3 regions of the Streptomyces cyslabdanicus genome follow, and region 1 is predicted to be linked to each of the others. Evidence: riboswitches for the same ligand, from Rfam matches in the RefSeq annotation. Region 1 holds a riboswitch; each other region holds the start of a gene.
The links. Region 1 has a riboswitch for cyclic di-AMP ahead of ACTYVM_RS25565 (transglycosylase SLT domain-containing protein). Riboswitches for the same ligand answer to the same signal wherever they lie in the genome.
Positions count from the first base shown of each region.

Region 1 (4,515 bases):
GGGCCGACCGTGAGGTCCCCGGCCTGATCGTGAAGTTCGGCGACTACCCGCTGCACCACGGCGGGGTGGGCGCGATCCGCAGCCTCGGCCGCCTGGGCGTGCCCATGTACGCGATCACCGAGGACGCCTACACACCGGCGGCCTCCTCCCGTTATCTCAAACGCGCGTTCGTCTGGCCGACCAGGGGCACCGAGGGCGCGGACCGTCTGGTGGAGGGCCTGCTGCGGATCGGCCGCCGCATCGGCCGGCCCACTGTCCTGGTGCCCACCGACGAGGAGGCCGCTGTCCTGATCGCCGAGCACCAGGACGCGCTCCGGGGCCCCTTCCTCTTCCCGCCCGTCGCCCCCTGCCTGCCGCGCCGTCTGGCCAGCAAGCAGGGCCTGCACGAACTGTGCGTGGAGCACGGCATCCCGAGCCCCGCGGCCGCCTTCCCGCAGTCGTACGACGACATCGTGGCGTTCGCCGAGAAGACCCGCTTCCCGGTGGTGGCCAAGAACCGCGAGGCGTTCGTGCGGCGCAGCAGCCCCGCGGTGAACGGCACCACGAGGATCAACACCCGCGAAGGCCTGCTGGCCCTGGCGCGCGACTGGGGCGAGCGGCCCGGCGTGATCCTCCAGGAGTACCTGCCGCGGGAGGAGGCCGAGGACTGGATCGTGCACGCCTACTTCGACCGGGACTCCACGCCGCTGGCGATGTTCACCGGTGTCAAGGTCCGCTCCTGGCCGCCGCACGCGGGTATGACGGCGAACGCGTACGTCGTCGACAACCCGGAACTCGCCGACCTCGCCGCACGGTTCATCAAGCAGATCGGCTTCACCGGCATCGTCGACCTCGACCTGCGTTACGACCGGCGCGACGGGCAGTACAAGCTCCTCGACTTCAATCCGCGGATGGGCGCGCAGTTCCGGCTCTTCGAGAGCGGGTCGGGCGTGGACGTCGTACGGGCCATGCACCTGGACCTGACCGGCCGCCCCGTTCCGGAGGGCGGGCAGCGCGCCGGCCACCGGTATGTCGTGGAGAACATCGACCTGCCCGCCCTCCTCGCCTACCGCCGCAGCGGCTACACGACGCCGCACGCGCCGGCGAGGGCGAGCGGCACGGAGCTGGCCTGGTTCGCGGGGGACGACCCGTTGCCGTTCGTCACGATGCTCGCGCGCTTCGTGCGGCCGGGCGCCCGGCACCTCTATCAGCTGTGGCGGACCAACCGACGCGGCGGCGCGACGGCCGGCCGGCCGTCCTGCGGCGACCCACGGTTGAGCGCCACCTCGCCGGTCACGCTCAAGGACCCTCATCAGTAAGGGAGTTGGAGGGAGGGGAGCCGGGAACGCGGTGACCGCCGCGGTGGTCCGGCTCCGGTCGAGTCGGCGGGCCGGGGCATCCGTATTCTCTGATCATGGCCGCCCTCGCATTCGACCTCATCGCCACCGACCTGGACGGAACGCTGCTGCGCGGCGACGACACCGTCTCCGAGCGGTCCCTCACCGCGCTCGCGAGGGCGGCGGCCGCCGGTGCCCGGCACCTCGTGGTGACCGGACGGCCGGCGCCGAGGGTGCGGGAACTGCTCGGCGTCCTCGGCACCACGGGACTCGCGGTGTGCGGTCAGGGCGCACAGCTCTACGACGCCGGCAGCGACCGCCTGCTGTGGTCGGTCACCCTGGACCGGGAACAGGCCGAGACCGCGCTCGGCAAGATCGAGGCGGAGGTGGGGGAGGTGTACGCCGCGGTCGACCAGGACGGGGCCGAGGGGCTCACGCTCATCGAGCCGGGGTACCTCATGCCGCACCCGGCGCTGCCCGCCGTACGGGTCGAACGGCGCGACGACCTGTGGCGCGCGCCCATCAGCAAGGTGCTGCTGCGCCACCCGGTGCTGTCCGACGACGAGCTGGCGGCGGCGGCCCGCGGCGCGGTGGGCTCCCTCGCCACCGTCACCATGTCGGGACCCGGGACCGTCGAACTCCAGCCCTGCGGCATCACCAAGGCGACCGGACTGGCGCTGGCCGCCGAACACCTGGGACTGGGCCGCGAGCGCGCCCTCGCCTTCGGCGACATGCCCAACGACATCCCGATGTTCCGGTGGGCCGCCCGGGGGGTCGCCATGGCCAACGCCCACCCCGAGCTCAAGGCGGTGGCCGACGAGGTCACGACGTCGAACGAGGACGACGGCATCGCCGTCGTCCTCGAACGATTGCTTGGCTAGCCGGTGTGCGGGCCGGCAGCGGACCTGTCAGTAGGCGCTGTAGACGTTGTCCATCGAGCCGTACCGCTTGGCCGCGTAGTTGCAGGCGGCCGTGATGTTGGCGACCGGGTCGTAGATGTCCCACGACGTGCCGTTCACGTGGTAGGCCCTGAAGGTCGGGTCGATGACCTGGAGCAGGCCCTTGGACGGGATGCCCTTGGCCGCGTTGGAGTCCCAGAGGTTGATGGCCCGCGGGTTGCCGGAGGACTCGCGGATGATGTTGCGGTAGATGCCGTTGTAGGAGCCCGGGATGCCCTTCTCGGCCATGACCTGGAGGGAGGCCCGGATCCAGCCGTCGAGGTTGTTCGGGTAGCCGAGGTTCGAGGCCGTCTTGAGGGTGGTCACGTTGGACGAGACCGGGGTCGCGGCGGACGCGGTCGTCGCGCCGAGCAGCGGCACGGCGAGGACGGCTGCGCCGGTGCCGGTGACGGCGAGGGCGCGAACGAGGCGGGCGGTACGGGTAGAGCGGCGCTGACCGTTTGCAGGCATGGGGGTGTTCCTCTCCGTCGCCTGCGAGGTGAGCTGTCGGGTTCGGGCGGGGAGGTGCCCGGCCGCGCCCCGAAAGGCGCGGCTTCACCCCGAGCCGTTCCGGCGCGGCGTACGACGTAGGACGTACGAGCCCGGCCCGGCGACTTACCTGGGTCCCCCGCTCCTGCCATGGTTCGTTCGGTCGTTGGGGTTACGGGCGGCGGCAGGATTCGGCGTTCCGCCCGATGGCCGGGAACGTATGCGAGACCAGATGTCCCGAACAAGTGCCGGAATCACACATCGCACTATTTGACCTTGGTCCGGCGTGTATGTGGTGCTTGATCCTTTGTGGCTGCCAGGGTTCAACTCGGCTGCGCGTAAAGGCAATGTGAAGGAGTGCGAGGGGTGACGTGAACGGAGGGCGGCGTGACCCAACTCACGGGGTGGGCGCCTGACGGGCAATTACCACTAAAGAGAATTGAAACCCCAATAGGGGCAAATCGGACCGCATGGGTGAGCGCGGAGGGAGCTGTGGGGCGGGTGCGTGACGGTGGTCACGTCGGGTGATGTGCCCTGGCCCGTATAGGTGGGCGATATCGGTGATCGAAACGTGACCGGATACGCTGACTTGAGTGAGGGCAGCGACCTATCGACAAACCGTGTAATCCCAGCAGACACCAGCAGACAGGAGACCCCTCGTGACCGTCGTCGGGCCATTCGGGCTGACCGTGCGGGACCAGGCTCTCGAAGCCGATGTCCAGGCCGGATTGGCGGCTGTCGAGGAAGGGCTGCTCGAAGCCACCAAGAGCGAGGTCCCGTTCATCACGGGGGCCGCCCAGCACCTCGTCAGGGCTGGTGGGAAGCGGTTCCGGCCGCTGCTCGTGATGCTCGCGTCCCAGTTCGGGGACCGGTACGCGCCGGGGATCGTGCCGTCGGCCGTGGTGGTGGAGCTGACCCACCTGGCGACCCTCTACCACGACGACGTGATGGACGAGGCCGCCGTGCGTCGCGGGGTGGCCAGCGCCAACACCCGCTGGGGCAACTCCGTCGCGGTCCTGACCGGCGACTTCCTGTTCGCCCGGGCCTCGCAGATCCTCGCCGACCTCGGCCCGGAGGCCGTGCGGGTGCAGGCCGTGGCGTTCGAGCGGCTGGTCACCGGGCAGATCCTGGAGACCGCCGGGCCGCAGGACGGCCGGGACCCGGTCGACCACTACCTGGACGTGCTGGGCGGCAAGACCGGATCGCTGGTGGCGGTGTCGTGCCGGTTCGGCGCGATGATGTCCGGCGCCGACGAGACGGTCGTGGACGTGCTGACGCAGTACGGCGAGCGGCTGGGCGTCGCCTTCCAGCTGGCGGACGACGTCCTGGACATCGCCTCCGACTCGCACGAGTCGGGCAAGACGCCCGGCACCGATCTGCGCGAGGGCATCGCCACGCTGCCGGTGCTGCGGCTGCGCGAGCGCGCGGCCCGGCTGGGGCTGCCCGAGGACATCGCCCTGTGCGAGCTGCTGGACTCCGACCTGACCGACGACGCGCGGCACGCTCAGGCGCTGGCGGCACTGCGGGTGCACCCGGCGCTGGAACAGGCCCGCCGGGACACCGTGCGCTACGCCGAGGAGGCGCGGGCCGCGCTGGCGCCGCTGCGGGAGTGCGACGCGAAGGCCGCGCTGCTCCAGCTCTGCGACGCCGTGGTGCACCGGGCCGGCTGACGCCTGTCCGGCTCCGCGACCTCACCGGACACCCCCGCCGGACACCCCCGCCGGGCGGCCCCTTCGAGCGGCGTTCTCCACCCTGACCCCTACGGGGTGGGG
Region 1 covers NZ_JBQRUW010000043.1:10,982-15,496, reverse strand. The annotation lists gene ACTYVM_RS25575 (carboxylate--amine ligase) at 1-1,298, shown strand, start outside; gene ACTYVM_RS25570 (HAD family hydrolase) at 1,394-2,197, shown strand; gene ACTYVM_RS25565 (transglycosylase SLT domain-containing protein) at 2,225-2,725, opposite strand; cyclic di-AMP (ydaO/yuaA leader) riboswitch at 2,731-2,918, opposite strand; gene ACTYVM_RS25560 (polyprenyl synthetase family protein) at 3,403-4,413, shown strand.

Region 2 (4,515 bases), on a different contig from region 1:
CGGTGACATCGACCCGGAGCAGACGCTCGCCTGGATCGAGAAGTACTTCGGCTCCATCGCGTCCCACGACGGCAAGCCCGAGCCCCGCGACGGCTCCCTGCCCGAGGTCATCGGCAGGCAGCGGCGCGAGGTCGTCAAGGAGGAGGTCCCGGCCCGCGCCCTGATGGCCGCCTACCGTCTGCCGCACGACGGCACGCGCGCGTCCGACGCGGCCGACCTGGCGCTCACCATCCTCGGCGGCGGCGAGTCCTCCCGGCTCTACAACCGGCTGGTGCGCCGCGACCGCACGGCCGTCGCGGCCGGCTTCGGACTGCTGCGGCTGGCCGGCGCGCCCTCCCTGGGCTGGCTGGACGTGAAGACCTCCGGCGACGTCGAGGTGCCCGTCATCGAGTCGGCCATCGACGAGGAGCTCGCCCGGTTCGCCGAACAGGGCCCGACGGCCGAGGAGATGGAGCGTGCCCAGGCCCAGCTGGAGCGCGAGTGGCTGGACCGCCTCGGCACGGTCGCCGGCCGCGCCGACGAACTGTGCCGCTACGCCGTCCTGTTCGGCGACCCGCAGCTCGCCCTGACCGCCGTCAAGCGCGTCCTGGAGGTGACGCCCGAGGAGGTCCAGGAGGTCGCCAAGTCCCGGCTGCGCCCCGACAACCGCGCGGTGCTCGTCTACGAGCCGACCGCCGCCGACGCGCAGGACGACGCCCAGGACGCGGACGCCGCGGCCACCGACGAGACCGAGGAGGCGGCGAAGTGACCGAGCTCGCCACGATGGAGTTCCACCCCCAGCCCCGGGCCGGCGCGGCCAAGCCGTGGGCGTTCCCCGCACCCGAGCGCGGGACGCTGGACAACGGCCTGACGGTGCTGCGCTGCCACCGCCCCGGCCAGCAGGTCGTCGCCGTCGAGGTACTGCTGGACGCACCCCTGGACGCGGAGCCGGCCGGCCTGGACGGCGTCGCCACGATCATGGCGCGCGCCTTCTCCGAGGGCACCGACCAGCACTCCGCCGAGGAGTTCGCCGCCGAGCTGGAGCGCGCGGGCGCCACCCTCGACGCGCACGCCGACCACCCCGGCGTACGGCTGAGCCTGGAAGTCCCCGCCTCCCGCCTGGCCAAGGGACTCGGCCTGCTGTCCGACGCCCTCAGGGCGCCCGCGTTCGCCGACAGCGAGGTCGAGCGACTGGTGCGCAACCGGCTCGACGAGATCCCGCACGAGCTGGCCAACCCGGCCCGCCGCGCCGCCAAGGAGCTGTCCAAGGAACTCTTCCCGGCCGACGCGCGCATGTCGCGTCCGCGCCAGGGCACCGAGGAGACGGTCGGCGCCATCGACGCGGCGGCCGTGCGCGCCTTCTACGACCGGCACGTGCGCCCGGCCACGGCCACCGCCGTGGTCGTCGGCGACCTCACCGGCGTCGACCTCGACGAGCTGCTGGGCCGGACCCTGGGCGCCTGGACCGCCTCGCCCGCCAAGCCGCGGCCCGTGCCGCCGGTGACCGCCGACGACACCGGCCGCGTGGTCATCGTGGACCGGCCCGGCGCCGTCCAGACGCAGCTGCTCATCGGCCGGATCGGCCCCGACCGGCACGCCCGCGTGTGGCCCGCCCAGGTGCTCGGCACCTACTGCCTCGGCGGCACCCTCACCTCCCGCCTGGACCGCGTCCTGCGCGAGGAGAAGGGATACACCTACGGGGTGCGGGCGTTCGGTCAGGTGCTGCGGTCGGCCCCCGACGGGTCGGGCGCCGCGATGCTCGCCATCAGCGGCTCGGTCGACACCCCGAACACCGGCCCGGCCCTGGACGACCTGTTCACGGTGTTGCGCAAGCTCGCCGCGGAGGGCCTCACCGACCCCGAGCGGGACGTCGCCGTGCAGAACCTCGTCGGTGTGGCGCCGCTGAAGTACGAGACGGCGGCCGCCGTGGCCGGCACGCTGGCCGACCAGGTCGAGCAGCACCTGCCCGACGACTACCAGGCGACGCTCTACCAGCAGCTCGCCGCGACCGGCACGGTGGAGGCCACCGCGGCCGTCGTCAACGCGTTCCCGGTGGACCGTCTGGTGACGGTCCTCGTCGGTGACGCGGCGCAGATCAAGGAGCCCGTCGAGGCCCTGGGCGTCGGCCGGGTCGTCGTCGTCACGGCCGAGTAGAGGCCCGCCTCGCCACCGCCGAGCGCGGCGAGGGGCACACGCGCGCATGGGGCCCTGGTGACCGAAACGTCACCAGGGCCCTGCGTTGTCCTGAAGTTGTCCGAATTGAGGGGGAGGTTGCCTGTCTGCCCTGTGGTGTGCGCTACAAAACATCTGATCCGTTTGGGGATTGAAAGCGGTCCCGTCTAGCGTCGGTCCGGCTGTTCGTCGGGCAGTGCGCCGCGTCCGCGGCACCGGACAGTCATCGCCGAGTCCCCGTACGGCGCGAGCCAGGGGAGCCGGGGACCCACCGTCCCTGGGGTGAATCGGCCGTCCGCGCGCGACGCGCGGGGCCGTAGGAGACCTTCCTGCTCCGAACCCGTCAGCTAACCCGGTAGGCGACAGGGAAGGAAAGGACCCACGTCTCCATGGCGTTCACCCGCGCCGCCGGGAAGCACCGACGGCCGAGCCGGATGCACCGCACCACCGCCCGCGCGGCGGGCGTCGCGGCCCTGGCCACCACCGGTGTCATCGGCACGCTCACCGCCCCGGCCCTCGCCGCCGACGTTCCCGCCCTCGAGGACACCGGCCTCACCCCGGTAGTCACCCTCGGCGACAGCGTCGCCGCGAAGATCGAGGCCCAGGCCGTCGCCCAGCACCGGGCCGCCGCGCGCAAGCAGGCCGAGGCGGCCGCGCGCAAGAAGGCCGCGGAGCGGGCGGCGAAGGAGCGCGAGGCCAAGGCCCGCGCCGCCCGCGAGGCCGAGCGCAAGCGCCTCAACGCCTTCGTGGCGCCGATCCTCGACTCCTACATATCGACCGGCTACCGGGTCGGTGGCTCCCTGTGGTCCTCCGGCACCCACACCGGTGTCGACTTCCACGCCGCGAGCGGCACCCCCGTCCACGCGGTCGGCCTCGGCACCGTCGTCGACGCCGGCTGGGGCGGCGCGTACGGCAACCAGGTCGTGATCAGGATGGCCGACGGCATGTACACCCAGTACGGGCACCTGTCGTCCATCGCGGTCTCGGTGGGCCAGCGGGTCGTCCCGGGCCAGCGGATCGGCCTGTCCGGCGCGACCGGCAACGTCACCGGACCGCACCTGCACTTCGAGGCCCGTACGACCCCGGACTACGGCTCCGACGTCGACCCCGTGGCCTACCTCCGCAAGCACGGCGTCCACGTCTGATTCCCTGCGCCGACGCGGCGAAGCCGTGCCACCCGGACGGGGCGGCACGGCTTCGGTGCTTCACCGGTCCTGCCGGTCAGACCGTCTCGGGAAGCTCCTCGAGCCCCTCGGCGACCAGCTTGGCCAGCCGGTCCAGCGCGGCGTCCGCGCCGTCGGCGTCGGAGGCCAGGACGATCTCCTCGCCGCCCTCGGCGCCGAGGCCGAGCACGGCCAGCATGGAGGCCGCGTTGACGGGCGTGCCGTCGGCCTTGGCGATCGTCACGGGGATGCCTGCGGCCGTGGCGGCCCGGACGAAGATGGAGGCGGGGCGGGCGTGGAGACCCTCGGCCCAGCCGACGTTGACGCGGCGCTCAGCCATGTGTTGCTGCCCTTCAGGTGATCAGGGTTGTCTAGACCAGTTTTCCATATGTGGAACAGGTCCGGAGCGGCGCGTGCGCCGCTCCGGGTGGCATCGGACCGCGGCCTCGGTCCGATGGGTGTCCTCCACAGACTGCCTCGCGCCGCTGTCGGACGCGAGCCGTACGCTGGGGCGCATGCAGACCTCGCCGGACCGGCACGAGTACCCCGCCCACTGGGAGGCCGACGTGGTGCTGCGCGACGGCGGCACCGCGAGGATCCGCCCCATCACCGCCGACGACGCCGACCGTCTGGTCAGCTTCTACGAACAGGTGTCGGACGAGTCCAAGTATTACCGCTTCTTCGCGCCCTACCCGCGTCTGTCCGCGAAGGACGTCCACCGCTTCACGCACCACGACTTCGTGGATCGGGTGGGACTCGCGGCCACGGTCGGCGGCGAGTTCATCGCCACCGTACGCTACGACCGCGTCGGCGTGGACGGCATGCCCGCCTCGGCGCCCTCCGACGAGGCCGAGGTCGCCTTCCTGGTGCAGGACGCCCACCAGGGACGCGGGGTCGCCTCCGCGCTCCTTGAGCACATCGCGGCCGTCGCCCGCGAGCGTGGCATCCGCCGCTTCACCGCCGAGGTGCTTCCGGCCAACACCAAGATGATCAAGGTGTTCACGGACGCCGGGTACACCCAGAAGCGCAGCTTCGAGGACGGCGTCGTACGCCTGGAGTTCGACCTCGAGCCGACCGACCGCTCGCTGGCCGTACAGCGCGCACGGGAGCAGCGGGCCGAGGGGCGGTCGGTACGGCGGCTCCTGGCGCCCGGCTCGGTCGCCGTCATCGGCGTGGGCCGCGCGCGCGGCGGCGTGGGCCG
Region 2 covers NZ_JBQRUW010000050.1:56,214-60,728, forward strand. The annotation lists gene ACTYVM_RS28610 (M16 family metallopeptidase) at 1-748, shown strand, start outside; gene ACTYVM_RS28615 (M16 family metallopeptidase) at 745-2,133, shown strand; cyclic di-AMP (ydaO/yuaA leader) riboswitch at 2,369-2,528, shown strand; gene ACTYVM_RS28620 (M23 family metallopeptidase) at 2,541-3,296, shown strand; gene ACTYVM_RS28625 (HPr family phosphocarrier protein) at 3,373-3,654, opposite strand; gene ACTYVM_RS28630 (GNAT family N-acetyltransferase) at 3,830-4,515, shown strand, end outside.
Region 2: another riboswitch for cyclic di-AMP. It lies ahead of ACTYVM_RS28620 (M23 family metallopeptidase); the one in region 1 lies ahead of ACTYVM_RS25565 (transglycosylase SLT domain-containing protein).

Region 3 (4,515 bases), on a different contig from region 1:
GAGGCGCTCCCGGCCGAGCCCGCCCTCGGCGAGGACCTCATCTCCGCTCTCATCCGCGCTTCCGACCACGGCGAGCACCTCACCGAGAACGAGGCCGCCGCCATGGCCTTCATCCTCCTGTTCGCCGGTTTCGAGACCACCGTCAACCTCATCGGCAACGGCACCTACGCCCTGCTCACCCATCCCGAGCAGCGGGACCTGCTCCAGCGGTCCCTCGCCGAGGGGGACGACGACCTGCTGGAGACGGGCGTGGAGGAACTCCTGCGCTACGACGGACCGGTGGAACTGGCCACCTGGCGCTACGCCACCGGGCCGCTCACCATCGGCGGGCAGGACATCGCCCCCGGCGATCCGGTCCTCGTCGTCCTCGCCGCCGCCGACCGGGACCCGGAGAGGTTCGCCGGACCCGACGTCCTGGATCTCGCGCGGCGTGACAATCAGCACGTCGGCTACGGACACGGCATCCACTACTGCCTCGGCGCACCGCTCGCCCGTCTGGAGGGCCAGACCGCGCTGGCCACCCTCCTCACCCGGCTCCCCGACCTTCAACTGGACACAGATCCAGCCGACTTGCGCTGGCGCGGTGGGCTCATCATGCGCGGACTGCGGACGCTGCCAGTGCGGTTCACCCCCGGTCGGTAAGTCGGAGGGAAGTCGGACAAGGCCGGAAAAGGCGCCTGCCGCCGCACCGCGCCTACCCACTGACGGCCACGAAGATGACACCCGCTCAACTGTGTGATCTTCACGTGATCTGTGCGGCATGAACTTGTGACAAGCGATCGTCAGCCGCTACTTTCACCCATCGGCGTGGCACCGAGCCCCGGTCGCCGCGCCGGTCAACGCTGTCGCACGAAAGGTCTCCGTATGCTCTCCGGGAACGGCCGTCACCGTCGGCCCCGTCAGGCTCCGGCCCTCCTCGTCGCCGCCGGAGTGACCGGATCCGCCATCGCCATCCCGCTGATCGGCGCCGGCGCCGCCAGCGCGGCCGACGGCGGCGCGTGGAACAAGGTGGCCAAGTGCGAAAGTGGCGGCGCCTGGAGCGCCAACACCGGCAACGGCTTCTACGGCGGCCTGCAACTGACGCAGGACGACTGGGAGAAGTACGGCGGCCTCGACTACGCTCCGAGTGCCGACCAGGCCAGCCGGTCCCAGCAGATAGCCGTGGCGGAGAAGCTGCTCGCCGACAAGGGCCCCGGTGTCTGGCCGACGTGCGGGCTGCTCTCCGGGCTCAGCAAGAAGTCCGGGGCGGCGAAGGTCGACACCGGCGTGGGTGATTCGTCTGGATCTTCCGACTCCTCCCGAAACTCCATCACGGACGACCTCGGTCTGACCGACTCGTCGCAGGCGTCGACCGGATCGACCGATTCCGTCGACTCGTCCGGCTCGCACGGCTCCTCGGACACCGATCCCGCATCGGTCGACCCCTCCGGCTCGCCGACCGCCTCCCCCGGCGCGTCCTCCCCTTCGCCGACTTCGCCCGCCAAGAAGGGCAAGCCGGGCAAGTCCGACACGTCCCCCGATGTCACGGCAAGCGGGTCCCAGTCGCCTGACGCCTCGCCCTCGTTCGCGCCGGAGACGGGCGAAACGGACAAGTCGTGGCAGGCCGGCGGCACTTCGGCCCTCGTCGACACGGGAGCGCTCGGTTCCGGACGGCATCGCGGCGGCAGTGCCGTCGAGGACTCGGCCGGCGGGCATGCCGTGGCGTCCTCCGGTCGCCACGCCGTCCGCGCCGACAGCTCCTACATCGTCCGCTCCGGCGACTCGCTCGAGTCCATCGCCGACTCCCTCGGCCTCCAGGGCGGATGGGACGCGCTGTATGCCGCGAACAAGAGGGCGATCGGCTCCGACCCGAACCACATCACTGCCGGTCAGACCCTGATTGTCCCTGCCGAAACGCCCCAAAACTAGCGGGAGTTCACGTCACACTTCGCACCGAATGTCCCATTCGACGAAAGTGTGGGATGAGTCTCAGAAGCCCTGATCGTCTTTGGAATTCGGCGGAGCGCATGCCTACGGTCGTGACCGCTCGTCACCGCGAGCCCCGGCTGCCGCAACGCCGAATCCTGCCAGCGGCCGCACGGGAACAGTCGTCGCGTCAAGCGCCGTGGGCAGGAGCGGGGGACCCAAGGTAAGTGCCGCGCCGGGCAGTTGACCGGAGCGGCTAGGGGTGGAGCCGTGCCTCACGCGAGAGGCACGGCCGGGCAACTCATCCGGCCCGAACCCGACAGCTCACCTCGCAGGCGTCGGTGAGGGGATCCTCCATGCTGTTCTCCAGCAAGGGCAAGCACCGCCATACGTCCAGGGCCACCCGTGTCATCGTGCTCGCCGGTGTCGCCGGCGCCGCCGTCGCCGCCCCGCTGATGGCGGTCGGCGAGGCCTCCGCCGCCACCGCCTCCGAGTGGGACGCGGTCGCCCAGTGCGAGTCCGGTGGCAACTGGTCCATCAACACCGGCAACGGCTTCTACGGCGGCCTCCAGTTCACCAACTCCACCTGGGCCGCGTACGGCGGTTCCGCCTACGCGTCGCGCGCCGACCTGGCCTCCAAGTCGCAGCAGATAGCCGTCGCCGAGAAGGTCCTCGCGGGCCAGGGCAAGGGTGCCTGGCCGGTCTGCGGCAAGGGCCTGTCCGGCGCCGCCTACACCGGCAGCGCCCCCGCGGCCCCGTCCTCCTCGTCGGCCTCGTCGTCCTCCTCGTCGTCGAACGGCGGCTCCACCGGGAGCGCCGGCGACCGCTCGACCGAGCAGCAGGCCGCCAACCGCTCCGCGACGCGTCCGGCCCCGACCAAGACCGTCACCACGCCCACCGGCAAGAAGGTCGAGAAGGGCGACGGCGAGTACAAGGTGGTCTCCGGCGACACCCTCAGCTCCATCGCCGCGACCCACCAGGTCCAGGGCGGTTGGCAGAAGCTGTTCGAGCTGAACAAGGACATCGTCGACAACGCCGACCTCATCTACCCGGGCCAGCAGCTCCACCTCAAGTAAGGGCCCGTTCCGCCCCCATGGGCTCCCCGCCCCGGCGTGTTCCCCCCTACGCGCCGGGGCGGGGTTTTTCGCCTCCCGGCCGGCGGGTCGTTCCCGAACCTTCCCCTCCCCTTTGTTCCGAGCGGGAACAATGGGTACCGTCACCCTGTCCAGGAGGCGGTCGGTCGGCCGGTCGCCGCCCCGGGACGGTTAGGCTCTAGTCGCAAGGCTCACGCCCCGCACTTCCAGCGTCACATCCCAGAAGGAGATGCTCGTGCCGTCCATCGACGTCGTCGTAGCCCGGGAAATCCTGGACTCCCGAGGCAACCCCACGGTCGAGGTCGAGGTCGGCCTCGACGATGGCAGCACCGGTCGTGCCGCCGTCCCCTCCGGCGCCTCCACCGGTGCCTTCGAGGCCATCGAGCTCCGTGACGGCGACCCCAATCGCTACCAGGGCAAGGGCGTCGAGAAGGCCGTCCTGGCCGTCATCGAGCAGATCGGCCCCGAGCTGGTCGGCTACGACGCCACCGAGCAGCGCCTGATCGACCAGGCCATGTTCGACCTGGACGCCACCGACAACAAGGGCTCGCTGGGCGCCAACGCCATCCTCGGCGTCTCCCTCGCCGTCGCCCACGCCGCCTCCGAGGCTTCGGACCTGCCGCTCTTCCGCTACCTGGGCGGTCCGAACGCGCACCTGCTGCCGGTGCCGATGATGAACATCCTGAACGGCGGCTCGCACGCCGACTCCAACGTGGACATCCAGGAGTTCATGATCGCCCCGATCGGCGCGGAGTCCTTCTCCGAGGCCCTGCGGTGGGGCACCGAGGTCTACCACACCCTGAAGAAGGTCCTGAAGAGCAAGGGCCTGTCCACCGGTCTCGGCGACGAGGGCGGCTTCGCCCCGAACCTCGGCTCCAACCGCGAGGCCCTCGACCTCATCCTCGAGGCGGTCAAGGAGGCCGGCTACGCCCCCGGCGAGCAGATCGCCCTCGCGCTCGACGTCGCCGCCTCCGAGTTCTACAAGGACGGCAAGTACCTCTTCGAGGGCAAGGAGCGCTCCGCCGCCGAGATGACGGAGTACTACGAGGAGCTCGTCGCGGCCTACCCGCTCGTCTCCATCGAGGACCCGCTGTTCGAGGACGACTGGGCCGGCTGGAAGGTCATCACGGACAAGCTCGGCGACAAGGTCCAGCTCGTCGGCGACGACCTCTTCGTCACCAACCCCGAGCGCCTCGCCCGCGGTATCGAGGAGGGCGCCGCCAACGCGCTGCTCGTGAAGGTGAACCAGATCGGTTCGCTCACCGAGACCCTGGACGCCGTCGAGCTGGCCCAGCGCAACGGCTTCAAGTGCATGATGTCCCACCGCTCCGGCGAGACCGAGGACGTCACGATCGCCGACCTGGCCGTCGCCACCAACTGCGGCCAGATCAAGACCGGCGCCCCGGCCCGCTCCGAGCGCGTCGCCAAGTACAACCAGCTGCTGCGCATCGAGGAGATCCTCGACGACGCCGCGGTGTACGCCGGCCGTTCGGCCTTCCCCAGGTTCCGCTCCGCG
Region 3 covers NZ_JBQRUW010000034.1:9,025-13,539, forward strand. The annotation lists gene ACTYVM_RS20115 (cytochrome P450 family protein) at 1-642, shown strand, start outside; gene ACTYVM_RS20120 (transglycosylase family protein) at 865-1,908, shown strand; cyclic di-AMP (ydaO/yuaA leader) riboswitch at 2,091-2,258, shown strand; gene ACTYVM_RS20125 (transglycosylase family protein) at 2,262-2,981, shown strand; gene eno (phosphopyruvate hydratase) at 3,229-4,515, shown strand, end outside.
Region 3: another riboswitch for cyclic di-AMP. It lies ahead of ACTYVM_RS20125 (transglycosylase family protein); the one in region 1 lies ahead of ACTYVM_RS25565 (transglycosylase SLT domain-containing protein).